2 regions of the Colwellia sp. E150_009 genome follow, and region 1 is predicted to be linked to the other one. Evidence: riboswitches for the same ligand, from Rfam matches in the RefSeq annotation. Region 1 holds a riboswitch; the other holds the start of a gene.
The links. A riboswitch is a leader RNA that binds a small molecule or an ion and turns the genes downstream of it on or off. The one in region 1 is predicted to bind lysine.
Positions count from the first base shown of each region.

Region 2: another riboswitch for lysine. It lies ahead of dapA (4-hydroxy-tetrahydrodipicolinate synthase); the one in region 1 lies ahead of lysC (lysine-sensitive aspartokinase 3).

Region 1 covers NZ_JBHFOM010000002.1:119,270-134,394, forward strand. Annotated here, with positions in the region: gene ACE1OF_RS01680 (DUF2999 domain-containing protein) at 1-38, opposite strand, end outside; gene ACE1OF_RS01685 (glutathione peroxidase) at 271-753, shown strand; gene ACE1OF_RS01690 (MarR family winged helix-turn-helix transcriptional regulator) at 1,115-1,564, shown strand; gene lysC (lysine-sensitive aspartokinase 3) at 1,635-3,014, opposite strand; lysine riboswitch at 3,159-3,363, opposite strand; gene ACE1OF_RS01700 (ElyC/SanA/YdcF family protein) at 3,704-4,471, shown strand; gene icd (NADP-dependent isocitrate dehydrogenase) at 4,561-5,811, opposite strand; gene pntB (Re/Si-specific NAD(P)(+) transhydrogenase subunit beta) at 6,153-7,562, opposite strand; gene ACE1OF_RS01715 (Re/Si-specific NAD(P)(+) transhydrogenase subunit alpha) at 7,571-9,109, opposite strand; gene ACE1OF_RS01720 (DMT family transporter) at 9,207-10,079, opposite strand; gene ACE1OF_RS01725 (YcgN family cysteine cluster protein) at 10,139-10,657, opposite strand; gene ACE1OF_RS01730 (lytic murein transglycosylase) at 10,673-11,713, opposite strand; gene ACE1OF_RS01735 (YcgL domain-containing protein) at 11,717-12,010, opposite strand; gene ACE1OF_RS01740 (hypothetical protein) at 12,170-12,580, shown strand; gene rnd (ribonuclease D) at 12,600-13,751, opposite strand; gene rluB (23S rRNA pseudouridine(2605) synthase RluB) at 13,872-14,939, opposite strand; gene ACE1OF_RS01755 (L-threonylcarbamoyladenylate synthase) at 15,074-15,125, opposite strand, start outside.
Region 2 covers NZ_JBHFOM010000012.1:4,944-20,068, forward strand. Annotated here, with positions in the region: gene ACE1OF_RS07515 (PLP-dependent decarboxylase) at 1-71, opposite strand, end outside; gene ACE1OF_RS07520 (2,3,4,5-tetrahydropyridine-2,6-dicarboxylate N-succinyltransferase) at 77-826, opposite strand; gene dapA (4-hydroxy-tetrahydrodipicolinate synthase) at 823-1,812, opposite strand; lysine riboswitch at 1,945-2,157, opposite strand; gene ACE1OF_RS07530 (methyltransferase) at 2,323-3,369, shown strand; gene ACE1OF_RS07535 (sensor histidine kinase) at 3,421-5,043, shown strand; gene arcA (two-component system response regulator ArcA) at 5,220-5,933, shown strand; gene ACE1OF_RS07545 (Hpt domain-containing protein) at 5,981-6,337, opposite strand; gene ACE1OF_RS07550 (TetR/AcrR family transcriptional regulator) at 6,687-7,208, opposite strand; gene ACE1OF_RS07555 (VOC family protein) at 7,619-7,987, shown strand; gene ACE1OF_RS07560 (cupin domain-containing protein) at 8,061-8,753, shown strand; gene ACE1OF_RS07565 (glutaredoxin family protein) at 8,780-9,013, opposite strand; gene folE2 (GTP cyclohydrolase FolE2) at 9,324-10,247, shown strand; gene gltB (glutamate synthase large subunit) at 10,673-15,125, shown strand, end outside.

The sequences.
Region 1 (15,125 bases):
ATATTATGTTCTTTTAACATTGCAATTATTGGGTTCATTTTCGATGTCCACCGGTGGTTTAAGGATTAATTAGAGTAATAATTTTATATGGGGCAAGTTTACCTTTTTTGCGGTTAAAACAAAAATAATAAACGCACACGAACAAAAACATACACAATTTAATTGTGCGCAACTAAAATTAAAGTTACTATAATAAAAATTAAGTTGCGCACAACTTAAAAACAAACAATACGTTGCTAACACACAACTAAACAAAATAAAGGAATTACAATGTCTAACGATATCTATCAATTTTCAGCTAACGATACTTCTGGGCAACCTATTGGTTTAAAACAATTTAAAAACAAAGTAATGCTTATTGTTAATACAGCCAGTGATTGTGGTTTTACTCCGCAGTACGAGGGATTACAAGATCTTTATCAAAAGTATCAACCTGAAGGTTTTGAAGTGCTTGCCTTCCCTTGTAACCAGTTTAAGCAACAAGAAAAAGGAAACGATGCAGAAATTAAACAGTTTTGTGATTTACGTTTTAATATTAAGTTTCCTTTATTCAGCAAAATTGAAGTAAACGGTGAAAACACTCATCCGTTGTTTACTTTTTTAAAGTCTAAAGCCCCTGGAATCATGGGCTCTAAACGCATAAAATGGAATTTCACTAAGTTTTTAGTAAATAAAGAAGGTGAAGTTGTTAAACGTTATGCCCCAACAACAAAACCTGAAGCGATAGAGTCTGATATTAAAAACTTACTGTAAGTGCTTAGTTATAAATTTACTTGGCTATGCACTTCGCTCAGAAAAATGTAACACCCTATGTAGGGGGTAATTTATTGCCTCATGTCAGAATAAATTCTAACCTACATAAGGTATTGCAACTTACTCTATGTCAGAATAAATTCTAACCTACATAGGGTATTGCAACTTACCTCATGTCAGAATAAATTCTAACCTACATAGCGTATTGCAACTTACCTCATGTCAGAATAAATTTTAACCTACATAAGGTATTGCAACTTACTCTATGTCAGAATAAATTTTAACCTACATAGGGTATTGTAAATTTAACAGTAGATTCTGAATTGTCTACCTAAGCATATTAATTTACAGGTATTAGTTTATGAAAAATGATGACAGTTTAAAGCTAGAAAATCAGTTGTGTTTTCGGCTTTATAGTTTATCAAAATTAATGAATCGCCATTATAGCCCTGTACTAAAAAAGTTGGGGCTTACCTATTCTCAATATTTGGTGATGCTTGTTTTGTGGGAAAACAATAACACAACCGATACTATTTCAGTTAAACAGTTAGGTGAAAAACTGGATTTAGACTCAGGGACGCTTTCTCCATTATTAAAGCGGCTGGAGAAACAAGCCTTACTTAGCCGCTTTCGTAATAGTGTTGATGAACGTAGCGTAGAAGTAAAATTAACAGATAGTGGCTGTCAGTTAAAAGCGCAGGCATATGGCATTCCTGCACAAATGTTTTCAGTGACGGGGCTGTCTATTAATGAATTACAAGCAATGAATAGCCAACTAGATAAGTTATTAACCACCATGAGCATGAAATAACTCGGCCTCGGTGGCGAATAATGCCTTAACTAAAAGCTATTTAACCACCGAGTATAAATAATTAAACTACTTACACAAAAAGCTCGCTATGAAGTTTTTCAACTACATTGTTAGCGTCTTGCTCGTTCACCAAAAAGCATAAATTATTGGCACTAGCGCCATGACAAATTAAACGAATATTTGTGTCATTAATTGTTTGAAAGATAGCTTGGCCAATACCTTTAGCGCAGTCTAAACCATTACCTATAACCGCAACCAAAGACAAACCATGCTCTACCGTTACTTCACATAATTGCTCTAATTCTTTCACTACCGCTGTCGTTAGCAAAGACTGACTAGAGCCACTTGGATTATCAAAAGTTAGTGCAATACTAATTTCACTGGTGGTGATCAAATCAACACTGAGTTCATGTTTAGCTAAAATACTAAAAACCTGCGCCAAAAAGCCACTAGCATGTAACATTGCAGGGCTTTTTACCGTAACTAAAGTTTGCTCGCGTCTTAAAGCAATAGAGCGATAAGTCGGGTTAGATGCTACTTTTTGTCTTATTTGAGTACCGCCTTTTTCAGGCTCTTTACTTGAGCCAACAAACACTGGAATATTCTGACGCATTGCAGGAATTAACGTGGCTGGATGCAATATTTTAGCACCGAATGTTGCCATTTCAGCCGCTTCACCAAAACTGATCTCTTTAATGGCGCGTGCTTGGTCAGTAATGCGAGGGTCGGTAGTAAAAATACCGACAACATCCGTCCATATAGATAAATTAGCCGCCTTCAACGCTTCAGCAAGTAGTGCCGCACTGTAATCTGAGCCACCACGTCCTAATGTTGTTGTTTCACCTAATCCATCTTGCCCAATAAACCCTTGCGTAACGAGTACCTGATTTGCCAGTTTAGGCAATAAAAGATCACGACATGCTACGTTTAATTGTTCAATATCAACAACAGCTTTACCGTATAAGCTATTCGTTTTCATTACTTGCTGTACATTAAAATAAGCACCATTTACGCCTACAGATTGTAGAACTTGCGCAAATATTCGCGAACTTAATTGTTCACCAAAAGCAAGAATAGCATCTGCTTGTTTTATACTATGATGTTGCGATTGTTTTAATGCGTGAGTTGCTAATTCATCAAGCAAATTGGCAATTTCAGTATTTAAGATTTGCGCAACACCTTGCTGTAAATGTTGAGTAATGTTTAATTGAATCGCGTGTATTTTTTCAATGATATCAGTTTGTTCTTCAATAGACAGATTTTCTTGTCCTAAACGTACTAAGTAATTAGTGACGCCAGCACTAGCAGACACAACAACTAATCGGTTGTTGTTATCATTTTTAATAATTTGAGCGCAGCGTAACATGGCTTGATAATCAGCCACACTTGTACCGCCAAATTTAGCGACAATTAAGGATAAACTTTCTATTGTTGATGCTTGGTGAAACATGGGTAATCTTCCTAAGTGCTATGATTTAAATTACTTATCAATAGTAACATTGTTAATCATTCACGAATTAAAACAGGAAGAGCATGACTGAACAGTTTGGTAGGCTAATGTATTAACAGATAAGCATACTTATAAGTAACTTTTTCAGCCAGAAGCTCTCCACCTTAGTCTTTTCAGACCATTAAATCAGGTGACAGCCCTAAGGATTCAGCCTTAGTGACCGAACAGTAACAGCCACAGTGTTAATGCTCTCGGCGATAATCTCCCTCAACAGCGCATATTGGAATGTGGTTCCTAATACCTTACGGTATAACGTTGTCTACCTAGTTATCGCACCTCTTCTGGTGTTACATAAATAACTACAACAATAGTATTTAAGCAACGGCATTATTAAACCTTAAATAAAAAACAATTGCAATAGACTTTTAGACGTCTAAGTCATTTTATTTTTTATCCTTGCTGTTGCTCGTTTAACAACGTAATAGCTCAGTGTTCTCTATGAGAAGTTCATTGTTATTTAAGGTAATTACCTCCCATCAAATTGACAAAAGAAAGTCAATATTTCTCAGAAAAAATGTTACTTTGTAAGCAGAATTTCAATCACGTTTTCAATCATATAAATCAGATTATCTTTTGCTTGAGTGAATTGATATAGTAACATCACTTTTTATCACTGATGATTGAATTTAATGGATTTATTCTTACTTAAAAAAATAATAACTGTCTGTGTAATGCCAATTAATATGGTGTTAATTTTACTCGTAGTGTCACTTTATTTTTTTAAAAAGCGTCCTCGTAGAAGTTTTAAGTGTTTGCTTTCAGCCCTATTATTGTTGCTTGTATCATCAATGCCTGTGGTTTCAGATCACTTTATTGTTCAACTTGAAAATAACTATGAAACCTTTAGCCGGTCAAGCAGTCCTGTTGATTACATCATAATACTAGGTGGTTGGCATACAACAAACGCAGCCTTACCTGTTACCAGCCAATTACACCCTGCTTCTACTCAACGACTAATAGAAGCGTTACGAATATACACATTACATCCAGAAGCAAAAATAATTACTTCAGGCCATCACAGTACAGATACAGTATCTAATGCGCAAAAAATGAAACAAGCATTAATGCTCTTGGGTGTGCCCGAGCAAAACATAATTACCGAGAATTTCCCTAAAGATACAGAAGAAGAGGCGCAATTAATTAGTCCGAGAGTGCAAGGCACCAATGTAGTTTTAATTACTAATGCTAACCATATGCCAAGAGCAATGAAATATTTTCAAAACGAAGGGGTAACCCCTATTGCTGCACCAACAGGTTATTGGGTAAAAAACATTAATAGCCCTAAAGGTTGGGGCTACTACGTGCCTAATAGCAAAAAACTACAACAAACTACGGTTGCTTGGTATGAAAGCTTAGGCCTTTTAGTACAATGGGTTAAAGAGCGTTTTACCTTTTAACTCCATATTTATAAACAAAAATTATAAGCATAAAAAAACCAGTATTATCATAATTGACAATACTGGTTTTTGTTTTCTATATCATTAAATTACATATGATCAATAATACAATCACCAAACTGTGAACAAGTCACTAGCGTGGCATCATCCATTAAGCGTTCAAAATCATAAGTTACGGTTTTTGCGCCAATAGCCCCAGACATACCTTTAAGTAGTAAATCTGCCGCTTCAACCCATCCCATGTGTCTTAACATCATTTCTGCTGATAAAATTACGGAACCTGGGTTCACTTTATTTTTACCCGCATATTTTGGTGCAGTACCATGTGTTGCTTCAAAAATAGCCACTTCATCATTTAAGTTAGCGCCTGGCGCAATACCAATACCACCCACTTGCGCGGCTAAAGCATCAGACAAGTAATCACCGTTTAAGTTCAGTGTGGCAATAACACTGTACTCTGCTGGGCGTAATAACACTTGTTGTAACATGGCATCAGCAATAACATCTTTAATAATAATCTCTTTACCTGTTTTAGGGTGTTTAATGCGACACCAAGGGCCACCATCAATCAATTCTGCACCAAATTCTTCGCACGCTAATTGATAACCCCAATCTTTAAATGCGCCTTCGGTAAATTTCATAATATTACCTTTGTGCACTAAGGTAACTGAATCTCTATTATGATCTATAGCGTATTGGATCGCTTGACGAACTAAGCGTTGAGTACCTTCTTTTGAAACAGGTTTGATACCAATACCACAATTTTCAGTAAAACGTATTTTGGTTACCCCCATATCTTCTGTTAAGAAAGAAATGACTTTTTTGGCACTTTCACTGCCTGCTTGGTATTCAATGCCCGCATAAATATCCTCGGTGTTTTCACGGAAAATAACCATGTCAACTTCGTATGGTTTTTTCACTGGGCTTGGCACACCAGTAAACCACTGTACAGGACGCTGACAAACGTATAAATCTAAAATTTGACGTAAAGCAACATTTAATGAACGCATACCACCACCAACAGGGGTAGTTAACGGGCCTTTGATGCCAACTTTGTATTCTTTGAACATTTCCAATGTTTCATCAGGCAACCATGTTTCAGAATCATAAACCTGCGTTGCTTTTTCACCCGCATAGACTTCCATCCACGAAATTTTCTTCGCATCACCGTAAGCTTTTTTGACAGCAGCATCAACGACTTTAATCATAGGTGGCGTTACATCAATACCAATACCATCTCCTTCTATAAAAGGAATAATAGGGTTATTGGGTACTGATAATTTACCATTGGATACGGTAATTTTATCACCTGAACTGGGAATTGAGATTTTACTTGTCATAAAGCGCTCTCCTAATTGGAAGAATAGACATTAAACAATGCCTAATAAATTTTATAAAAGAAATAAAACGATAAATCAATCGATATTGGTAATAAATATTGTTTTCTTAACTTAGCATAAATTAACTAAGCTTACCCTAACCTAGTTTACCTTAATATTCTTGTTTAATGATTTAAGCGTTGATTTTAGTTAAAGTAAAGCAAAAGAGCAATTGCACGAATCGATGTTATTAAATGTTGAGTATTTTTTTGATGAATAATTGTTTTTTAAGGCAAAACATTGTTAACCACCGAAGAAATATATAGGTAATTCGGTGGTTAATGTTATGAACTTATGTGTTATTACAATGCTCTGAAGATCTGCTCGGTTGTTTCTTTAGCATCGCCAAAAAGCATTTGAGTATTTTCTTTAAAGAATAATGGGTTTTGTACGCCTGCATAACCTGTACTCATTGAACGTTTAAAAACAATTACCTCTTTTGCATTCCACACTTCAAGTACTGGCATACCTGCAATTGGGCTATTAGGATCATCATTAGCCGCTGGGTTTACTGTATCGTTAGCACCAATAACCAGCACAACATCTGTTTCAGAAAAATCCTCGTTTATTTCATCCATACCTAAAACAATATCATAAGGTACTTTTGCTTCAGCTAAGAGTACATTCATATGCCCTGGTAAACGCCCCGCAACAGGGTGAATAGCAAAACGCACTTGAATTCCTTTACTGATTAATTGTTGCGTTAGTTCATACACAGGATATTGTGCTTGTGCTACTGCCATACCGTAGCCTGGCGCTATTATCACTGACTTAGCACCACTTAACATCTCTGCAACAGCATCCGCTTTTATTTCTCTGTGCTCTCCGTAATCTTTATCTTCATCTATTACCACTTCAGTACCAAAGCCACCAGCAATAACACTAATAAATGAACGATTCATCGCCTTACACATAATATACGACAATATCGCGCCTGATGAACCAACTAACGCACCCGTAATTATCAACAAATCATTACTTAACATAAAGCCTGCTGCCGCTGCTGCCCAACCTGAGTATGAATTCAACATAGAAACAACCACTGGCATATCAGCGCCACCAATTGAAGCAACAAGGTGCCAACCAAACACTAACGCAATAACGGTCATTAAGAAAAGTGAGAAATTTGAACCGCCATTTTGAACAAATATAATCATTAGAATAAAAGAAACAACGCCAGCAGCAAGGTTCATTTTATGTCGATTAGGCAACATCAACGCACTTGAACTAATAGCACCACTTAATTTTCCAAATGCTACAATAGAACCTGTAAAGGTTACAGCACCAATAAATATACCTAAGAATATTTCAGTCAAATGAATATTCATCGCAGTTTGTTGTGCAGCACTGATAATAACACCATGCCCTGCGTCAAAATAGCTATTAAAACCAACTAATACCGCAGCCAAACCAACAAAACTATGTAATATAGCAACTAGCTCAGGCATTTGTGTCATTTCAACTTTATTGGCTAGTTTTAGTCCTATACCTGCACCAATAACCATCGCAACAATAATAAGCCAAAGACTTGATACCGCTGGATTTAAAATGGTTGCTAATAGAGCAATTGCCATACCTATCATGCCATACAAATTGCCCTGTTTAGCTGTTTCTTGTTTACTAAGCCCTGCTAAACTAAAAATAAAGAGCAATGCGGCAACTACATAAGCTGCACTAATAAAACCATTTGACGCTATTTGTGTCGTTTCCATACTGCCCCCTACTTACTAAACATTTTTAACATACGACTAGTCACTTTAAAGCCACCCACAATATTAATGGTGGCTACTAAAGTTGCTAATGCCGCAAGAATTTGTACAACAATATTTTCAGAGCCTATCTGTAACAGCGCACCAACGATAATAATACCTGAGATCGCGTTAGTAACGCTCATTAATGGCGTATGTAGTGAATGACTAACGTTCCACACCACGTAATAACCAATAACACAGGCAAGTACAAACACAGTGAAATGAGTGAGAAAGTCAGCGGGTGCAACACTCGCTACCCAACCGAATAAAGCAATACCAGCCGCCATAAAAGCATATTTTTTATTTGGTGATTCGGGCTCTTTCACTATTTCAGTTTTAGGTTCTGCTTTTGGTTGTGCTTTTGGAGCAGGTGCAGCGCTGACTTGAATAGGTGGCGGTGGAAAGGTCACTTCATCCTTATTAACAACGGTCATATTTCGTATAACAACATCGTCAAAATCAATAGTAAAAGTACCATCTTTTTCTTTGCATAGTAACTTAGCCAAATTAACTAAGTTATTTGAATAAAGTTGTGATGCTTGATTAGGTAAACGCGAAACTAAATCAGTATAACCAATGACTTGTACATCATAGGCGTTAGTCACTTTACCTGCAACAGTGCATTCACAATTACCACCACCGCCAGCAGCTAAATCAACAATAACACTGCCTGCTTTCATTGACTTAACCATTTCTTCAGTAATAAGTTTTGGTGCTGGTTTTCCAGGAATCATTGCCGTGGTAATGATAATATCAACATCTTTGGCTTGTTCAGCAAACAATGCCATTTCAGCATCGATAAAAGCCTTGCTCATCTCTTTTGCATAACCATCACCAGAACCAGCCGCTTCAGGATCTTCGTAATCAAGCTCTAAAAATTCAGCTCCCATACTCTCAATCTGTTCTTTTACTTCTGGGCGCGTATCAAAGGCACGAACAATTGCCCCTAAACTACTGGCAGTACCAATAGCGGCAAGGCCAGCAACTCCAGCACCAATAATCATAATTTTTGCAGGGGGCATCTTACCTGCAGCGGTAATTTGTCCAGTAAAAAATCGACCAAAATGATGAGAGGCTTCAATAACAGCGCGATAGCCCGCAATATTTGCCATTGAACTCAACGCGTCCATTGATTGTGAACGCGTCATTCTAGGCACCATTTCCATGGCTAAAGTAGTAATTGATTTTGAACGAAGGATCTCAAGTAATTCGGGGCTTTGTGCTGGTGCTATAAAGCTAATCAGGGTAGCACCTTCTTTCATTAATTCCACTTCGTCAACTGTAGGTGCATTGACCTTGAAAATAATATCGCTTTGCCAACACGCTTTTTTAGCAACTATTTCGGCACCGCTGTCGCTATAGTCCTCGTCGGTAAAACTTGCTTTGCTACCCGCATTTTTTTGTACTTGTATTGTAAAACCTAACTTGATTAACGCGGTAATAGAGGTTGGTGAGCCTGCAACACGGTTTTCACCCTTTAGCGACTCTTTGGGTATGCCAATGATCATAAAACACCTTTAAACAGTTGATAAAAAAGACTTACTGTTTAATGTTTTACCACTAATTGATTCAATATTAAACACCCATTTTGAAATAAATAGATCTTTATCTACCTTTGCTTACTGACCATGTTTCAAAAAGCGCAGCAGTAATCACTAATGTGCCACCAATAATCGTTAATAACTCAACCTGCTCACTAAGTAATAAAAAAGCCAACACACTTGCATACAATGGTTGCAAGCATGAAATAAGCCCTGCAGTTGTTGCGGTTAAATGACGCAGTGACGAAGCCAAAAGCGCATGTGGTGCTGCAGTAAATACAACACCAACTAATAAAACGAGTATCCAATCATGAGAAGTCACTTCAACTAAAGGTACTTCAATAAATAATCCTAGCATCAAACAAGCAATCAAAGTTTGATAAAACATGGCATGTGGGCCTGAATAATGGCTAAAATAATTTTTATGGAGTACATTTCTTAAGGAAAATAAACAAGCAGAAAACACACCTGTTAATATGCCTAAGGTGACTTGGTTACCCAAATGTATTTCTGGAATTAATAAAAAAATACCGACTAAAACAATCAAGGCAATAACAATATCTTTAAGTTGCGGTTTTTTATATCCTGTAGAGCGGTTTAACAAAGGCTCTAAAAACACAGTAATAACAGGGTAAGTAAAAAAGGCAATAACACCAATAGTAACGCCAGCCATTTGCATACTTGCAAAATACGTTACCCAATGAACACCAACGATAGCCCCTAGTAGTAAGGCAATGCCATAGTCTTTGCGGGTAGCTAAGGTTATTTTTTTCTTTTGTATGGTTAACAAAATAAATAAGACTATGGCAGCAACACCTGTGCGATAAACAGTAATATCTAAAGCAGGTAAGCCAATAAGTTTTGAAAATAACGCCGTACCCCCAAAAATCAGCACGGATAAATGTAAAAACAAAAGGCTTTGTTGTTGAGCTGTCATAGAGAAATTTCTAATACGTTGTTATAAAAAATTTAGCACAGATGAAGTGCAAGTAGTGATCAATCAAGATCATTTAGCGGCCAGGTAACAATATAATCTTCAAAGTCTTCAAGCGCTATATCATCATCTTTTACTATTTTTCCGCGTACAGACATTCCCGCTTTGTGCATAGCCGACTTTTTGCCTTTGTTCAGTAAAGGATGCCAAGACGGCATACCTCGCCCTTCTTGTAAACGTCGATACGTGCAACTTGGGGGCATAAAAAAAACATCGGCTAGGTTGTCTTGTGTTAATTGTACGCAATCTGGCACAAGCTTAGTTCGCTTAGCGTACTGACTACATTGACAGGTTTTTTCATTTAATAAATAACAAGCAATATTAGAATAAACAACTTGCTCGCCTTCTTTGATGTGATCCGTTGGTTGTAACTCATTTTCGTCATCCGTATTTTCATCATCAATAAATTTATTGAGACAACATTTAGCACACCCATCACATAGCGATTCCCATTCGCTCCGTGTCATTTGTGCTAATGTTTTAGTTTGCCAAAATGGCAATATTGTTTGCGGGGCTGTCATAGATACCTGATATGTCTAATGAATAGGTGGAAATTTGATTCGATCAGATAAATGACCAACTGAGCTAACAAAATAGTATGATAAATTCCAATGCATTAAGCTTTTATAATTGTCATACGCTAAATAAGCACGCCCATTTTCACCATCGGGAAAAATGAGCGCAGCCTTTATACCTACATTAGGAAGATTAGTACCGTCAGTACGACGAACACCTAACGTTTGCCATTGTGATAATGTTTTTTCTGTTTTTTGCCAAGCTTTTAACCAGTTTTTACGACTTCCTGTATTTTTAGGTATCGCCAATGAGGTATCAAAGTTCTCTGGCAACTTAACCTGACGTCCCCAAGTTAAGTCATCATTCCAACCTTCCTTTTTTAAATAATTTGCCATTGACGCAAAAATATCAATTTGATTTTGCCAAATATCTTTCTTACCATCGCCATCACCATCTACAGCATAAGCTAAAAAAGACGTTGGCATAAATTGATTTTGCCCCATTGCGCCCGCCCATGAGCCTTTCATGTTTTCAATACTAATATGGCCTTCATCTAAAATTGTTAACGCTGCCCATAATTGCTTTTTAAAAAACACTTCTCGACGACCTTCATAAGCTAAAGTAGCAAGGGCAGAAATAACATTATAACCGCCTGTAAATTTACCAAAATTAGTTTCTAACCCCCACAATGCCACAATAAACCGAGGTTGAACGGCATAATCATTACCAATTTTAGTTAATATATCGTGATGCTCTTTAAACAACTCTCTGGCTTTTTTAACTTTCCAACTGGGCACACGTTTAGGTAAATAGGTGTCAAGTGTTTCAACCTTTTCAGGTTGTTTTCTATCAGCGGCAACCGCTCTTTTATGAAATTTTACTTTAGCAAAACTTTCGTCAATAAGCGCTTGTGTATAACCTTGAGCCAATGCCTCTTTTTTCAACTCAGTCACGTAGTCATTAAAACCAGCTTCACTTAAGGCTTTTGCTTGCAATGCTTTAAAAGGAATTAGCGTAATACTCAAAACAATAAAAAAGGCTAAAACATACTTAATTTTCATGACTTATTCCTCGCTGGTCTGGCTTTCAGCGTCCATTTCGGCTTTATGTTGTTTGAGTAAATCTTCTTGGGGGGGCGGTAATTGTAAGTAATAACCTTGTTCTGTTAAGTTGGCTTTTACCTTTGCTAAATCGGCAAAACCTAACTTTTCTTTTGTAGCTAAATTAATAAGTGTCACTAACACAGGCGTGCCAAAAGTCAGCATTAATGTTTCAGGAACTGAAGAAAAATCATCACGTGTTTTAACAAAAAGGTAGGTTTGTTCTTTTTTTGTACTTTTATATATGGCGCATAGCATAATGGAGACCTATGAGAGAAAGTGAATGTTTAATATATCACGCACTGACCTTATTATGCGATACAATGACACAATAAATTACATTACTTTTTAATCTACTTTACTCTGCTTTAATCAATCATTAAATTAATAGCAGAAAAATTAACTTTAGGTGAGTCAATGAAAGCCCCTTTATACAATGAAATTCTCGAAATTTGTCAACAAATAGCTAATGCATCTACTGAAGGTAATGACGAGGCAAGAACAAACGCATGTAAAGATTTACAAAAATTGTGTGCTACAAACCAAGATTCACCCAAAGATCATCCGTTGCAATGGGAAGCTTTAGGCGATTTTACTGAAGACGGTGATATGGCAATGGATATTTATGACATTGCCTTAGCTAGCGCAAGCAAGCTTGGATTAGCAACCTTCACGGCATCTATTTATTTATCGATGGCACAAAGACAACAAGAGTTTGAAGAATCAGATAAAGCCATTGAATACGCTAAACAAGCTGAAATTGCGAGCGTAGGTATTAATGATAATGAGCTAAAAGAAGAAATAAAAACCTTTTTAGCTGCTTATTAATAGTTGCTAAACAATCAAACTATTTGAAATCATTATTCGCGAAAGATTCCAGCGATTTACCAAATAAATCATATCGCCATGTACTTAATATATCTGGGTAAACATCCGTTTCTTTCGCTATTTTTTTCGTTTCATTTAAATCAAAATACCAGCTTAAGAAATGATTAATTTGTTTTTTAGATGCTAGGTTTTCAATAGCTAATTGGTGCTGTTCACTGATCGCAGTAATAAAAGATTTTACTTTTTTAAATATTTGCTTATACCCGGGATATTCATCTAAACGTTCAATTTTTTTAGGGTAATCAGTCTCTTTATCTTTTAATGCATGCGCAACAATGGCTAACATAGCTTTGCCTTTATGACGAATATCAAGCACCTCTGCCCCATCTAAATTCCCCATAGCTGATAAGCTTTCAGGGTTATTAGCGGCAACAGCCATCATTGTGTTTTCTTTTACAACAAAGCCTAAAGGTAAATCTCGTTCTTTCGCCTGCAAATAACGCCATTTTGCTAAATGCTGCAACGTATTTAGTTGTTTTGCATTTAAGCGCCACGCTAATTTAACTTGGCGGTATAATTGGTCTGCATCAATGGCAGTAAACTTTTTATCAATTAACGATTGAGATTCTTGCTGAGCAAAGCTAAGCCAACCAGCTTTTTCTACTTCTGCAACCAATTTAGGGTATATATTATATAAATGTTCAACGTCTGCACTGGCATAAACTAATTGCTTTAAAGAAAGCGGTCTTTTAGTCCAGTCGGTGCGAGACTCAGACTTATCTAATTCAATTCCAGTAAAATACTCAACCATTGCCGCATAGCCCATAGATAATCCATGCCCTAAAAAAGACATCATAATTTGACTATCAATTAAATTAATGGGTTTACAATGTGCATGGGTTAGAAAAACTTCTAAGTCTTCAGAGCAAGCATGCAATACTTTAACAATATTTTCATCTGTGAGTAATTGCCAAAAAGGAGATAAATCATCGATAGCAATGGGGTCAATCAACGCAAGTTCTTTACCATCAAACACTTGTAATAAACCCAATTTAGGGTACAAGGTTCGTGTACGCACAAACTCAGTATCAATAGCTAAAAAATTGGCTTTGCTATATTGCTGGCAAAGGGTTTGTAAACGTTCAAAATCTTCAATTAATTGATACTGCATAGGTGTGATGTTGTCTACCCTTTATTGTCTGTTTAGTTAGCAAGCTTAACTAACTGTTTAGTTACATATTCTTTTATAGCTATTTTACTCGTTAAGTCACCTGACCTAAGCTTAATAATATTACTTTCTTCTACGGCGTGTTGCTTGCTGATGACGTTGTTGATGTTTTTTCACAGAACGACGGATACGACGACTTTTCGCATTGTCCATAGCTTTTTCATCTACTTTTACTTTGGATTGCGTTTCAGGTTTAAGCTGAACAAGCTTACGAAAATAATTCACTTCCTTCAAAGGAAGCTCAGCCCAACCACCTAAAGGCAATTGGCGCTTCATTTCCATATCACCATATCGAACACGAATTAAGCGACTAACTTGTACTTCTTGGCTTTCCCATAAACGGCGTACTTCACGGTTACGACCTTCAGAAAGTACCACATGAAACCAATGATTTCTGCCTTCACCACCACGATAAGTAATTTTTTGAAAACGCGCAGGACCATCTTCCAATTTAACACCCGTGCGAAGCGTTTGTAACATCGCTTCATTTATTTCACCAAAAACCCGAACAGCGTATTCACGTTCAACTTTTTGTGAAGGATGCATAAGTCGGTTAGCAAGTTCACCGTCAGTAGTAAAAAGTAACATGCCAGAGGTATTAATATCTAAACGCCCTACAGCAACCCAACGCCCTGATTCTAATGGCGGTAAGCGGTCAAATACCGTTGCTCTACCTTCGGGATCTTTACGTGTACACATTTCACCTTCAGGTTTGTTGTACATTAATACACGACAAATATCTTCTTCTTGCGCGGTTAATTTCACTTGATGACCGTCAATACGAATCTGTTCACTGCCATCAATTCTATCACCTAAGAAGGCTGTTTTTCCATCAATACTCACACGTCCTTGGCTGATGATTGTTTCCATTTCACGACGTGAGCCTTTACCCGCTCTCGCTAATACTTTTTGTAACTTTTCAGAATCTTTAACGGTCGCTTTTTGAAAATTTACTTTTACTGGCTTTTCTTCTACTTTCTTTCCCTTACCTACTTTATTAGGCCCCGTTTTACTTTGTCCTTTTTTAACAACCGATTTAGTCCCAGTGCCGCGACTACCATATTTATTATTAGTAGATTTTCCATCAGCTGAGTTTTGCTTACCCTTAGGTGTTTTTTTGTCTTGTGACATATTTTTTTCTCTGTTACGTCAGTAGTCGTTCCCTAGAAACTAACTTCTGGCTCATTTATACATTATTTTTATAGACTAAAGTTTGTCTAGACTAAATTTGGTATTAGTTTTTAATGATGATGGTTAATTTTAGATTACTCAAACGGGGTAGGATCGCCCTCTCCCACACGAATAATTTCAATATCA
Region 2 (15,125 bases), on a different contig from region 1:
TCATCTTCTGGCGACTGATGCGCTAGTAATGCACTTTCAATAGAGGAGTCGAACCAAACGGGTTTAGTCATAATGCTTATCTCAAAATTGACTCTAACTCGAGTGCGGCATCACTTTGCTCGTCTCGATATTTTACAATTAAAGCACAAGCCATACTCAAGCCCTGTGCTTTTGCCCATTCGCCTTTAACAGGGCGTGTACCTGGCACTACAATAGCATTCTCAGGAATTTCAGCGCCTTTTTCACGCATCACTTCATTAACACAATCATACACAGGAACTGATTTAGATAACGTAACGCCAGGGGCTAAAACAGCGCCCTTTTTCACCACAATACCTTCAACTATTACAACACCTGCACTTAAAAAGGCATTATCTTCAATAATGACAGGGCTAGCACCAATAGGCTCTAATACACCACCAATTTGTACTGCGGCAGACACATGCACATTACGACCAACTTGTGCACATGAGCCAATTAAAGCATGGCTGTCTACCATTGTGCCACTATCAACATAAGCACCAACATTAATATAAGCTGGTGGCATAATAATAACGCCTTCGGCAACATAAGCACCTGCGCGAACAGAAGATCCGCCAGGGACTAAACGCACACCATCTTCGGGTGAAAATTGGCGAGCGGGTAAATTGTCTTTATCAACAAAGCCTAAATAATTATCTTCAAAACTAATATTTTTCCCTGCTTTAAACGCAGCTAAAATACCTTGCTTTACTTCAACATTAGCATACCAATTGCCATTTTCGTCTTGATTTGCTGCGCGTAATGCGCCTGTTTCTAACTGTGCTATAACATCTTGCCAGTTCATGCAATATTCCTGTTTTCATGTATATTTATAAAAGAAGATTGGCTAACCTGCGTTAACCATTGATTAATTTGTTCGTCAAAACCTAATAACACACTGCTATCAGATAATTCTAAGTGGGTAAGTGGTGCACGTAATACTGGTGTCTGAATATTGTGTTGTTGCTGCATTAACACTTTCACAGGAATGGGGTTAGCAACACAAAAAAGCGCTGCTACAGCGTTATTCCACAGGGGAAACATATTTTCAGTTTTACCAGCTAAACATAACTGTACGTAGCTTTGAGTAGCTTGTGGCCAAGCATTAGCACACACAGAAACCAAGCCTTTAACGCCTGCAGGTACTAAATACGGTAACATAGCATCTTCACCACTGTATAATTCAATATTGGGACAAGACTCACGATAATTCAAAAACTGAGTGAGATCGCCACTCGCCTCTTTCATAGCCCAAAAATTAGGATGATTCTGTAAGCTTTTAACTGTTTCTACAGGAATTGCCACACCACTGCGAGAAGGTACGTTGTAAAGCATACAAGGGTATTTTGCCGCGTCTAATAACGCCTCAAACCACTGCGTTTGACCAACAACACCTGGTTTCGCATAAACAGGCGTACCCAGTAAAAAACAGTCGATATTAAACTCATTACATTGCTGAATCCAATTGACTTGTTCTGGTAAATTGTAGCCTCCCACAGCAACCATTATTGGCACATTTAGCTGTAAGCCACATACAAACTCCACAATACTTAACTGCTCAGCATTGGTTAATGCTAAACCTTCCCCTGTACTGCCTAGTAGCAATAAAGCATTACCTGCTTGCGCTTGCGCAGTTGCAATATTTTTTAAACTAGTAAAATCAATGTGATTATTTTCAAGAAAAGGCGTAACTAACGCTGTCCATAATGGAAAGTCCTCAATACTGCGCACAGCATTACTTTGACTACCAATACTTTGGGAATTTATGTTTATAGATGATGTATTATTCATTGCTCTCGAACTCATTAATGATTGTACTGCGCACAGTACATATTAGTTCGGAGAACTTAACGGCATTCACTAAAAACCAAATAAAAATACCACGGTATTTTTGTAAACAGGGTGTTTACTGGCTTTTATGCAAAGGCCAGAAGCTCTCCACTCAATTATAACCTACACTGGGTAAGCTAATATCAGTGACAGTTGTTGGGATTCAGCCCAAGCAACCGATAACTATTTCATCAAATAAATAATTATCTCGGCATTAATCCCCCTTACTACTGTTATCAGAGTTTGATCTCTGGGCAATAAATATTGCAACAGTAGTTACCTGGTTAATGCTCCTCTTCTGGCCCCTTTAGAACTTCGCGGAATAAAAAAACCACAAAGTTATAATTAGGGACGCGGCTATTAAAACACTTCAAGCACTTTTTTGTCAATATTGAACGTCTCTAAAAGTTGAATTCAACAGGTTATTCAGTAGAATACTATCTTCTATCATATTCACTATTATACCCATTCATGCCAACGTCAAATATCAGCCAAGTATTATTGCGTAATGGTGCGCTATTATCTGCTAACACCCCATTGTTTATAAATTTAACGGCAGATGGCTTCATCGACCGTTATTTAGATGAAAACCCTAATGCAACAATTAGTTGTTATAACACCAATTATATTGACCACATGGCAATTAATAACAAGTACAGTGCTCGCGTTGCTTCACAATTTAACAGTGAATATCAAAGTGACCTAAAACATGACTTAGTCATCATCAACTTTCCAAAAAGTAAAGACGAATTAACTTTCACTTTCGCAATGATTGCTCCTTACTTACTTGAAAGCGCTAAAATAATACTCGTAGGCGAGAAAAAAGGGGGGGTGCAATCAAGTCCTAAATTAGCACAAAATTTTTTACAACACTGCCAAAAGATTGATGCGGCTCGCCACTGTTTAGTTTTTGCCGGCATTGTTAAATCTGACAGCCTAAATAAAGCATTCAATATTGATAACTGGTTTAAAAAATATCAACTATCTGTGAGCAATGTAACCTTAACCGTCGCTTCCCTTCCCGGTGTTTTCAGCCAGAAAAAACTCGATGTTGGAACCGCTTTACTGTTAAACAACTTACCAGAAGTAATGCAAGGAAAAGTATTAGATTTTGGCTGTGGTGCTGGGGTGATCAGTTGCTTTATAGGTAAAAAACACCCTAACACACACTTATCCTTACTTGATGTGAGTGCTTTAGCAATAAGGTCAGCGGAAGAAACACTTGCTCTAAATAATTTATCAGGTAATGTTTTTCCCTCAAATAGCTTATCCATGGTTAAAGATCACTATCAACATATTGTTTCCAACCCTCCTTTTCACCAAGGAACAAAAACCAGCTATCAAGCAACAGAAGAGTTTTTAAAAGGCATTAGCCACTACATGGCACCTCAAAGCAATATCACCATAGTCGCCAATAGTTTTTTACAGTATCAACCCATCATGCAACAACACATTGGTAAAACAGACAACCTTACCAGCAAGCAGGGTTTTACTATTTATTACAGTCAATTGAACTAAATACAGTGAAGCAAACTTGATATATTTATATTTTTCAGCGATGGTGACATTATGAATAAAAAAATCAAATTAATGTCTAATCAAAAGTTTTTATTTAGCTCAATTCTGGGAGGGGCTTTTTTTGTATTAACGCTCATTTTGGTTAGTACTATCTACATCGCTGAAACACAAGAAAAGTCGAGTTTAGAGAGAAACACACTCGCATGGGCAAATATTTTAGCGCAGGTAAGCGTTAACTATTTACTTAAAAATGATAACGATGCACTCAATGCCGAACTGAAAAAATTAGTTTCTCTAACTGATATCAGTTACATTCACATTTATAAAAAATTGAAAGACGATAGAATAACTTTCTTTACGGGTTTTAATAAAAACATTTATTATCCATCTATACCCGATAAAATAGCTCAAATACCAGAATTATCATCATTTAAATACCAAAAAAATCATTTAGAAGTGATCATTAAAATTGAACAAAATCAAACGATATACGGCTATCTGTATATTCAAATAAGTACAAAGTATATTGATGCTTTTAGTCGTGAATTAATATTTGATGCTGTACTGCTACTTTTATTGGGGTTAACACTCTTTGCACTCTTAGCACATATAATCAACAAGAAAATTAATCAACCAATCACGACACTAATAGAGTCAATACAAACAGTATCTCACAGTAAAAAATATCATCACACAATTAAAACACTGCCACTTATTGAATTTGATATTTTAGCCCAAAACATTAATTTTTTATTCAATAAAACAGCAAGACATCTCAACAAAGAAAATGAAAAATACCAACAAATACTTTTAAAAAATCAAAATTTAGAAATAAAAGTTCAAACAAGAACAGATGCTTTAAAAGAATCAAACCAAGAACTGCTATCAACATTAGAAAAACTTCATCAATTTCAAGGACAACTAGTTGAAACTGAAAAAATGGCTTCTCTAGGCGATATGGTGGCTGGTATTGCTCACGAAGTCAACACGCCTATTGGGCTAGGAGTTACTGCCTCATCATTAATGAGTGATCGCCTCACTGAAATTAAACAGGCTTTTGAAAATAAATCTTTAAAATCAAGTCAATTGAAAAAGTTCTTAAATCAAGGAGAGGAAAATATAGGAATAATTTATAGAAACTTGGAACGCGCTGCTAAATTAATTTCTAGTTTTAAAAAAGTAGCTGTTGACCAATCAAGTATCGACATACGTGTATTTAATGTTAAAGAATTAATTGACGAAGTATCAATAACATTAAAAGGAAAACTCACTAAACAACATATTGAACTTGTTGTTGACTGCCCTGAACATCTTATTATTGAAAGTAAACCAGGGCCTATTAACCAAGTATTGATGAACCTAATTCTAAACTCTCTTATTCATGGCTTTGAAAATAAACCAAATGGCACAATAGATATTAATGTTATATTTTTAAGTAACCAAGTGCATATTTGCTACAAAGACGATGGAATAGGTATTAATGAAAGCATTAAAACAAAAGTTTTTGCTCCTTTTACCACAACTAAGCGCGGTAGTGGTGGCAGCGGCCTAGGGCTTCATCTAGTTTATAATATAGTAACCCAAGCATTAAATGGGCACATAGACTTTGAAAGTAGCGCAGCGTTAGGCACCACATTTAACATAACCTTTCCTGCATCACTTGTTTCGCAGTAGTAAGTTATCACCATTAAATTCCACTAATATTAAGTAATGTAATTGTTATTTAATTCAGACTTAGTTACCATGGTTAACGAGATGTTAAATAAATTTCCAGCATGAATTAACACTATAATTTAAATAAATAATTTATTTTTTGCTAGAGAAAAACAACAAAAACTTACGGAAATAGCATGGATAATTACCAAGTCCTTATTGTAGAAGATGAAGATGTCACCCGTTTTAACCTGCGTAACTTATTTGAAGCTGAAGGCTATAAAGTCGTTGAAGCGACTGATGGGGAAACAATGGCGGCAATGCTTGGCCAGCATGAGATAAACCTTGTTATAATGGATATTAATCTTCCTGGAAAAAATGGACTATTACTTGGTAGAGAACTCGCTAGAAACAAAAATTTAGGCTTAATATTTCTTACGGGTCGTGATAGCGATATTGATAAAATTTTAGGGCTTGAAATTGGTGCTGACGATTATTTGACCAAACCTTTTAATCCAAGAGAATTGACCATCAGAGCTCGCAATATATTAAGCCGAATAGGAAAGAACAAAGCAGAAAATGATAGTGAATCGATACAAGCAATCGTTAATTTCAATGGATGGACATTAAATGGTAACTCTCGAGAAATGACAAGCCCTAGCGGTAACATTATTGCAATTCCTCGTGGAGAATATCGCGCATTACGTTTACTGATTAAAAATCAAGGTAATATTGTGTCTAGACAAGCCTTGATTAAAGAAATGACCGGACGTGATTTACGTAGCAACGATAGAACCGTTGATGTCACTATCAGGCGACTACGCAAACATTTTGAATCAGATATTAGTACGCCAGAATTAATTAATACCATACACGGTGAAGGTTATCGCTTTGTTGGGCAATCAGAGTAACCTAACGCAGTTACAATGTAATCAATGTAATCAATGTAATCAACGCATTATAAACTTGCTAACCAATGCATAAACTCAGCCATAGCTTGTTTATTATGCATATTAAGCTCTGCTAACTGTTGTGCCCTTCCCTCTTTGTTTGCATTTGTTTTTTCCATATTTTTCAGTCGAGTATATAAAGCTTTCAAACCAACACTACCCGCAGCCCCCTTCATTTTATGACAACGATCTTGCCATAATTTCACATTACCACTACATAGAGATTCTTCTATCTCTTGCAAATAAATCATTACTTGTTGTTCATACAAAGAAAACATTTTCTTAACAATGGGATAACCTAAACTTTGGGCATACTCATTAAGAAGATCAACATCTAACTCTATCAACTCATTACTTTCATTCATAAAATGACCTATATACACATAACCTATACATGACCCTAAATTGATTAAGTCATTATTTCCAATGCAGTTTAACAATTTTTCTCTGTAGCACCAAATTAATGACGTTAACACCACTGGTAAGAAGGGGTATACCAACGTAGAAACATTGTTCAAATAACGTACTTTCATCCAAAAAATATAGTGTTGTTGGGAGAATCGTAGACATAAAGAATTTAGTGTTGGATCAACCCGAAATTTGTTTAATAGTGTAAAATATACCTACTACTGTTTACGTAAGCCCTTATCTACATAAAAACGAACAAAGACTAAATACTGTCCCCCAGATAACCATGATAAATAATTATAGATGTCACTTTTGAGTAGCAAGAGTAAAGTAACTATGGTCATTCAATGCTTTGCTAATCATCATTGCACCTTCAAGTATGCTAACCGTGGTTATTGCAGAATGCGAAGGATTAACTTCACCATTAGCAGTATGTGCCGCATTTAACCATGCTAAATTTTTAACAAAAAATCGCTTTACTTCAACTTGAACTTTCTCTGGCAAACTTTCATTTTGAGCACCTAATAACCCACATAAACACATTTTATCGTCAGTCAACAAAGCACCTTTGAAAATTTTTGTATAAATATCAATTGGATTTTCGCCTCTTGCTTTAATGTCGTCTACATCACCTAATGCCGCTAAAAAAGCGTCAGTATATTGATGTGCTAACTCAGCGCCTAAATCAGCTTTAGTCGGAAAGTGATAATGCACACTAGCACTTTTAATTCCAACTTCGTTGGCAATTTCTCTAAAACTGAAATTGTTATAACCGCCTTTACGTACTTTATTTTCAGCGACTTTTAACAGTTCTTCTTTTTTGCTCATGATCATAATCCTATACTGGACGGGCAATTATCTAACACTAGATAGCCCATTACAAGGCATATCACTTTTAGTAAAAACCCATTAATTACCCGAATTTCATTAGAACAATCAAGATAATAACGCGATACAGCATCACAAAAAAACATTGAATAACACATAAATACTTGTTTACCTCTCCTACCCTAGTTTCAATTTTTCATTGTGAACGACAATAAAAAATCATTGTTTATCTATATTATATCTGTGTTTTTTAAATTATTACGCAAAAGAAATTCAAACAAACTTGTTGACTACCTATCGATAGGTAGCTTAATATTCGTTCGTTAGAAAACAAATATATTACTCAGGTCACTCAATTAAAACCTATGGATATATTTCAAAATTCATTTGATAAAATTAAGGTACTAATAATGATTGGATACACTACTATCGGTTCAAAAAACCTAGACAATGCGGTTTCTTTTTACGATGCTTTACTTACTCTAATAGGAGGTAAAAGAGTAATGGAAATGGATAGAATTAAATTTTATGGTACAGAGGCAGGTGGTGCAATGTTAGCTGTATGTACGCCCCATAACAATGAAGAACAAAGTTGTGGAAATGGTCAACAAGTTGCAATTCCTGGTGGATCGATTGAAGGTGCACAAGCGCTTTACAGTAAAGCAATTGAATTAGGTGCTACTGATGCAGGCGAACCTGGGCAACGTTTTGATTTCTTCTACGGTTCATATGTTTATGACTTAGATGGCAATAAACTTTGTTTCTTCCATATGACTTAATCGTTAATATAAAAACATTAAAAAGGTTGATAGTTTGTCAGCCTCTTTTATTCACCTGATTGAGGAACCAAAAATGAAAATTGCGGCCGATTTTAGTCAACGCGTTGTTGTGCATAGTGAACCCCTTGAATGGATTGAATCCCCCATGCCTGGGGTACATAGAAAACCACTTGATAGAGTAGGTGCTGAAGTTGCACGTGCAACAACCATAGTACGATATGCACCTGGCAGTAAATTTTCACCTCATGTTCACACTGGTGGCGAAGAATTTATTGTGCTTGATGGTGTATTTCAAGACGAACATGGTAACTTTCCTGCGGGTTCTTATATAAGAAACCCACCACAGTCGAAGCACCAACCAAGTTCAGATACTGGTTGTACTATGTTAGTAAAGTTATGGCAATTTCAACCCGATGATAGAACGCACGTTCGGTTACAAACAAATTTTATGGGCAGTGTTTCACCGGCAAACTTTAAGGGAATACATATTACCCCTTTGTATAAGGATACTATTGAAGAAGTGAGTATATTGCACTTTAAACCTGAAGCAGAGATAACACTTACTGTAACAAATGGTGCAGAGCTATTTGTATTATCAGGTTCACTAACTGAACAGACTGATATGTTAACCCAGCATAGCTGGATACGCGTGCCTGTAAATAGCAAAATTAACGCTAAAGCAGGTAAAGAAGGCGCTAAAATATGGCTTAAAACAGGTCATTTAATTGATGTTAGCAATCAAATTATGCGCGTAACAAATGCTTAGCTGCTGATAAAATGATACTTTGATGCTTAACCTGTGCCATAGAGTTTCTTAAAATTTGCTAAATTCCAGCCAATCATGACTTCATTACCAATTTTTAAAGCTGGTACAGAGCGAGCCCCTATAGCATCAAGCTCTTTTCTACCGCGCTGCATTTTGGCATTGATTAATCTGTATTTAATACCATTATCATCTAAGTATTTTTGAGCTTCACGACAATGAGGACATTTATCTGAAATATATAAAACAACACGTTTCATCATTAACCTTTACAAAACATTTTAAAGCTAACGATTTTACTGAACTATCAAACAAAAACAAAGATGAATATTGACGTGACAGCTGCCTGACAACAACAAGGAAAATCCCCTCCACTGAGAAAACCACTACCCTATTGACGTGCAAGGTTAAAATTTTCTCACGATGCACCCCATAAACGATGTAAAATATTGAAGTAGTATGAGGTTAAAAAATGAGATAGAATACGCGACCTTGAATTTACTTGTTGCGCGGTTAATTAGCTATCATCGCGCAGCCTTTGTTAAGTACCTATAGCTTAAAAGCGGAGTCATAATGACGACAATGATGCCTGATATTGCCAATCACACCACTGCACAAACCGAGGGAACACTGGACTGGGTTGGTATGAGCAATATTGAAATGCCCATAATGGTCGCCTCAAAAGGTGAAAGTGAGCGTATGGTTTCAGCGCATGTAAATGCGTTTGTAAACCTCAAAGAAGCCCAAGCAAAAGGCATTCATATGTCACGCCTTTACTTACTTCTAGATGAACTATCAACCAGTAACGTACTAAATTATCAAAGCTTAGTGACTTTACTTGATGGTTTTATTAGCAGCCATAATGATTTAAGTGATCAAGCCAAAGTAACATTTAACTTTGAATATCACTTACGTAGAAAGTCTTTAATCAGCGGTAAAGAAGGGTGGAAAGCATACCCTATCACGCTAACTGGTCATTTAAATCAGGGTAAACTGGCAATAGAAATGGCTATTGATGTGCGTTATTCATCTACATGCCCATGTTCTGCTGCTTTAGCTCGACAGCTAATTCAACAAGCATTTCAGCAAAAATTTACCAATGAAAGCCTTAATTTAGACACAATTCATGAATGGCTTGGCACAACTGACGGAATTGTTGCAACACCGCATTCTCAACGCTCTGTAGCTGAAGTAAAAGTTAAGCTTAACAATAATATCAGTAATTTTCCTATTACCAACTTAGTGGATTTAATTGAAGGTGCTTTACAAACGCCTGTACAAGCGGCAGTAAAACGTGAAGATGAACAAGAATTCGCCCGTTTAAACGGGCAAAACCTGATGTTTTGTGAAGATGCAGCACGTCGTTTACAATACTGTATGAATCAAGCCCAAGAATATGATGATTTTTGGCTCAAAATAAACCATCTTGAATCTTTACATGCCCATGATGCGGTTAGTATAACCACCAAAGGTGTTGTTGATGGCTACCAACCATAAAAATCTGCCAATAAGTAATTGAGCTGTTAGCCTCTTTTTTAAAAGTCTCTGCAGTAATGTAGCGGCTTTTTTTGTGTCTGTTTTTTCAATAATAAAGAAACATTTAGCGCTAATAAGTACTAAATAAAATTATTTTTAATAATTATTTTTCGCTGTATATATTCAAATAATATGCATATATATTCACAAAAACATTGACTCAACCTCTTTTTACGGGTAATTTTGCCGACCGCTTTAAATAATGATTTTCATTAATAGCATGCCACCTCATAAAGACTCAGTAGAAGTCTGGTGTTTAATGCTCAAGAAGCTATAAATAATAATATTCTGAAGGATCAGCAGCGTACAGTTTGGCATTAAAAATAGACAGCTTAAATTAGCAAATAATATAGCTAATAACATAGTTGATGAAATAGGAATAACCAATGAATAATATGAGCAAAAAATCACAAGGCCTTTACCGCGCCGAATTTGAACATGATAGTTGCGGTATTGGCTTTGTTGCCAACCTAAAAGGTAAAAAATCTCACGATATTATTGAAAACGCACTTACTATGTTGAGCTGCATGGAACATCGTGGTGGTACTGGCTTTGACGTCAAAAGTGGTGACGGCGCGGGTATACTTATTCAAATCCCACACGATTTTTTAAGCCAAGAAACTGCAGCCATAGGGCTTAACCTACCCAATGCTGGCGATTACGGCGTAGGTATGATTTTCTTTCCACGCGATAAAGCGCAAGGTGAAGCCTGTAGAGACATTTTAAACCAAAATATTATCGAACTAGGTTTAACATTAATAGGTTACCGTAATGTGCCTGGCGACAACTCAATGCTAGGTGCTGCTTCATTTGAAAGCGAGCCAAATATTGAACAAGTATTTATTGCCAAACCAACAGAATTAAATGCACAAGAGTTTGAGCGCAAATTATTTGTACTACGTAAATATACCTCACATAAAATTAATGCCACTATTGCTAAAGAACGTGACGAGTTTTACGTTACTTCTATGTCATCAACTAAAATAGTATATAAAGGGCAATTTACCACTGAGCAAGTTCGTCAGTATTATCTTGACCTTCAAGACGAACGTACTATCTCAGGTATGGCGATGTTCCATTCTCGCTTCTCAACAAACACGTTCCCAGCTTGGCGTCGTGCGCAACCATTTCGTTATATAGCTCATAACGGTGAAATTAACACCGTACGTGGCAATATTAACTGGATGAATGCCCGTGAAGCATTATTTAAGTCTGTTAATTTCAGCGATGCTGAATTAAAAATGTTAAACCCAATTTGTAATAATGACAATTCTGATTCTGCCAACCTTGATATGGCAATTGAGTTGTTAGTGCTTAGTGGTCGTTCATTAGCACAAGTTATGATGATGATGGTGCCAGAAGCATGGCAAACCCAAACAGATATGGATGCCACCAAACGTGCCTTTTACGAGTACTATGCGTGTATTATGGAACCGTGGGACGGCCCCGCTTCATTATCTTTTTCTGATGGTAATGTTATTGGCGCAACACTCGATCGCAACGGCTTACGCCCTTCTCGTTATTTATTAACTGAAGATGGCACCTTAGTTATGGGTTCAGAAACAGGTACCTTATGTGTTGATCAATCAACTGTCGTTGAAAAAGGCCGCTTGCAACCCGGCAAAATCTTTATTGCTGATTTAGAGCAAGGTCGTATCATTAGTGATGACGAAGTTAAAAAACAAGTCAGCTCAGCACAACCTTACGGACAGTGGATAGCACAAAATAAAATAGAGTTGAATCAGTTACCCGTGCCAACTGCTTCTATTGCGCAACCACCATTAGCAGAGTTACGTAAAATACAAAAAGCGTTTGGTTATACGAATGAAGATCTTAACTTAATACTTGCAGGTATGGTTGGTACATCAAAAGAGCCATTGGGCGCCATGGGTACCGATACGCCGTTAGCTGTGTTATCACATCGCCCACAACAACTATCACATTACTTTAAGCAATTATTTGCACAGGTAACTAATCCTCCTATTGATCCAATTCGTGAAGAATTGGTTATGTCGCTACGTGGTTATATTGGTAAATCTTTAAATTTATTAGAAGAAACAGCGGCACACTGCCATAAAGTTGAAATTGATCAACCTGTGTTGACTAACGAAGATCTACGTAAGTTACAACACATTGATAATGATCATCTGCAATCAAAAACTATTAGTATTACATTTAAGGCAAATGGCGGTGCTGGAGCGCTTAAAAAAGCTCTTGACCGTATTTGCTTATACGCAAAAAATGCGGTTGAAGATGGGTATTCAATTTTAATATTAAGTGATCGCGAAGTAGACAGTGATCATGTTGCTATCCCTTCTGTATTAGCAACAGCAGCTGTTCACCATTATTTGATTCGTGAAAAATTACGTTCTTACGCTGATATTATTTTAGAATCAGCTGATGTACGTGAAACTCATCATTTTGCAACGGTTATCGGTTACGGTGCTGCCGCAGTAAACCCTTATTTAGCACTTGAAAGTATGTTTGCTTTGCGCGACGAAGGTGTACTTGATACTAAATTAACAAATGATCAAATAACAGATAAATACACAAAAGCTGTTGGCAGTGGTTTATTGAAAACCTTCTCTAAAATGGGTATTTCAACATTACAGTCATATTTAGGCGCACAAATTTTTGAAGCTTTAGGTATTAATTCAGATGTTATAGATGAATATTTTACAGGTACAGTAAGTAGAATTGAAGGGTTAAGTTTAGACCAAATCGCCCAAGAAGCATTATTACGTCATCGTGAAGGCTTCCCAGAAGCAGACCGTATTGCTATTGAAAATTTATTACCAACAGGTGGTGAATATTCATGGAGAAATGATGGAGAACGTCATTTATTTAGCCCAACAGTTATTCGCTTATTACAGCATTCAACGGCAAGTAACGATACAAATCAATTTAAACAATATACAAAAACTGTTGATGAGCAATCTAAAGAAGCATTTACCTTGCGTGGTTTGCTTGAATTAAATAGCGATCGCCCTGCAATTGACATTAGCGAAGTTGAGCCAATTGAAAACATTTTCAAACGATTTGCATCAGGTGCCATGTCTTTTGGTTCAATATCATGGGAAGCTCATACTACATTAGCTATTGCCATGAACCGTATTGGTGGTAAGAGTAACAGTGGTGAAGGTGGTGAAGATCCTATTCGTTTTACACCATTAGAAAATGGCGATTCAATGAACTCGCGCATTAAACAAGTTGCGTCAGGCCGTTTTGGCGTTACCAGTCATTACTTAGCCAATGCAGACGAACTACAAATTAAAATGGCACAAGGTGCAAAACCAGGTGAAGGTGGTCAACTTCCTGGTGATAAAGTAGACGCGTGGATTGGTAAAACTCGTGGCTCAACACCAGGTGTAGGATTAATTTCACCACCACCACACCATGATATTTATTCTATAGAAGATTTATCACAACTTATTTTTGATCTTAAAAATGCTAACCGTGAAGCACGTGTTAACGTTAAATTAGTATCAGAAGCAGGCGTTGGTACAATCGCTTCGGGTGTCTCTAAAGCCTACGCTGATGTGGTATTAATTGCAGGCCACGATGGTGGCACAGGTGCATCACCATTAAGTTCAATTAAACACACAGGCTTACCGTGGGAACTTGGTCTAGCTGAAACGCATCAAACCTTAGTACGCAACAAATTACGTAGCCGTATCACCGTACAAACTGATGGCCAACTAAAAACGCCACGCGATTTAGCTATTGCGACTTTACTTGGCGCAGAAGAATATGGTATGGCAACAACAGCACTAGTAGTTGAAGGTTGTATTATGATGCGCAAATGTCATTTAAATACTTGTCCTGTTGGTATTGCAACACAAGATAAAGGCTTACGTGATAAGTTTACTGGCCGTGCTGATATTTTAGTTAACTTCTTCACTATGATGGCTGAAGGGTTACGTGAGATTATGGCAGAACTTGGCTTTAAGAGTATTGATGAAATGGTTGGTCAAACGCAATGTTTGAAACCACGCAGCGATGTAGATCACTGGAAATACAAAGGTATTGACTTATCACCACTACTACACAAAGCAGAAAGTGACGAAAGTGAAACACTGTATCAATCAATTGCGCAAAAACATTTAATTGACGATATTATCGATCGTAATATGATTAAAGATGCACAAGCGGCGCTTGACTCACAACAGAGTGTTGAACTTGAATATGACGTAATTAACACTGACAGAACTGTTGGTGCAATGATTTCTAATGAAATATCTAAAAAGTACCAAGCAGAAGGCTTACCTGAAAACACGATTAAAGTGAAATTTAACGGCTCAGCTGGCCAAAGCTTTGGTTGTTTCTCAGCCAAAGGTTTACGTTTTGAGCTCGAAGGTGATGCAAACGATTACTTTGGTAAAGGTTTATCTGGCGCTAACTTAGTTGTTTATCCAAGCAAACAAGCTAAATTCTCAGCAAGTGAAAACATCCTTATTGGTAACGTAGCTTTCTTTGGTGCTACTTCTGGTACTGCCTTTATTCGTGGTGTAGCTGGTGAACGTTTCTGTGTGCGTAACTCTGGTGCAACAGCCGTAGTTGAAGGTGTAGGCGATCACGGTTGCGAATACATGACTGGCGGTAAAGCAGTTATTCTAGGAAGTACGGGGCGCAACTTTGCCGCTGGTATGTCTGGTGGTGTCGCTTATGTTCTTGATAAAAACAAAGACTTCGCACCTAAATGCAATATGGAAATGGTCTCTTTAGAAACCGTTGACACTGACGCAGAAAGCGCAGAATTAAAAGCCTTAATTACCGAGCATTTTAACGCAACAGGTTCAGATGTTGCCAGTGAATTATTAGAAAACTGGAACAACAATG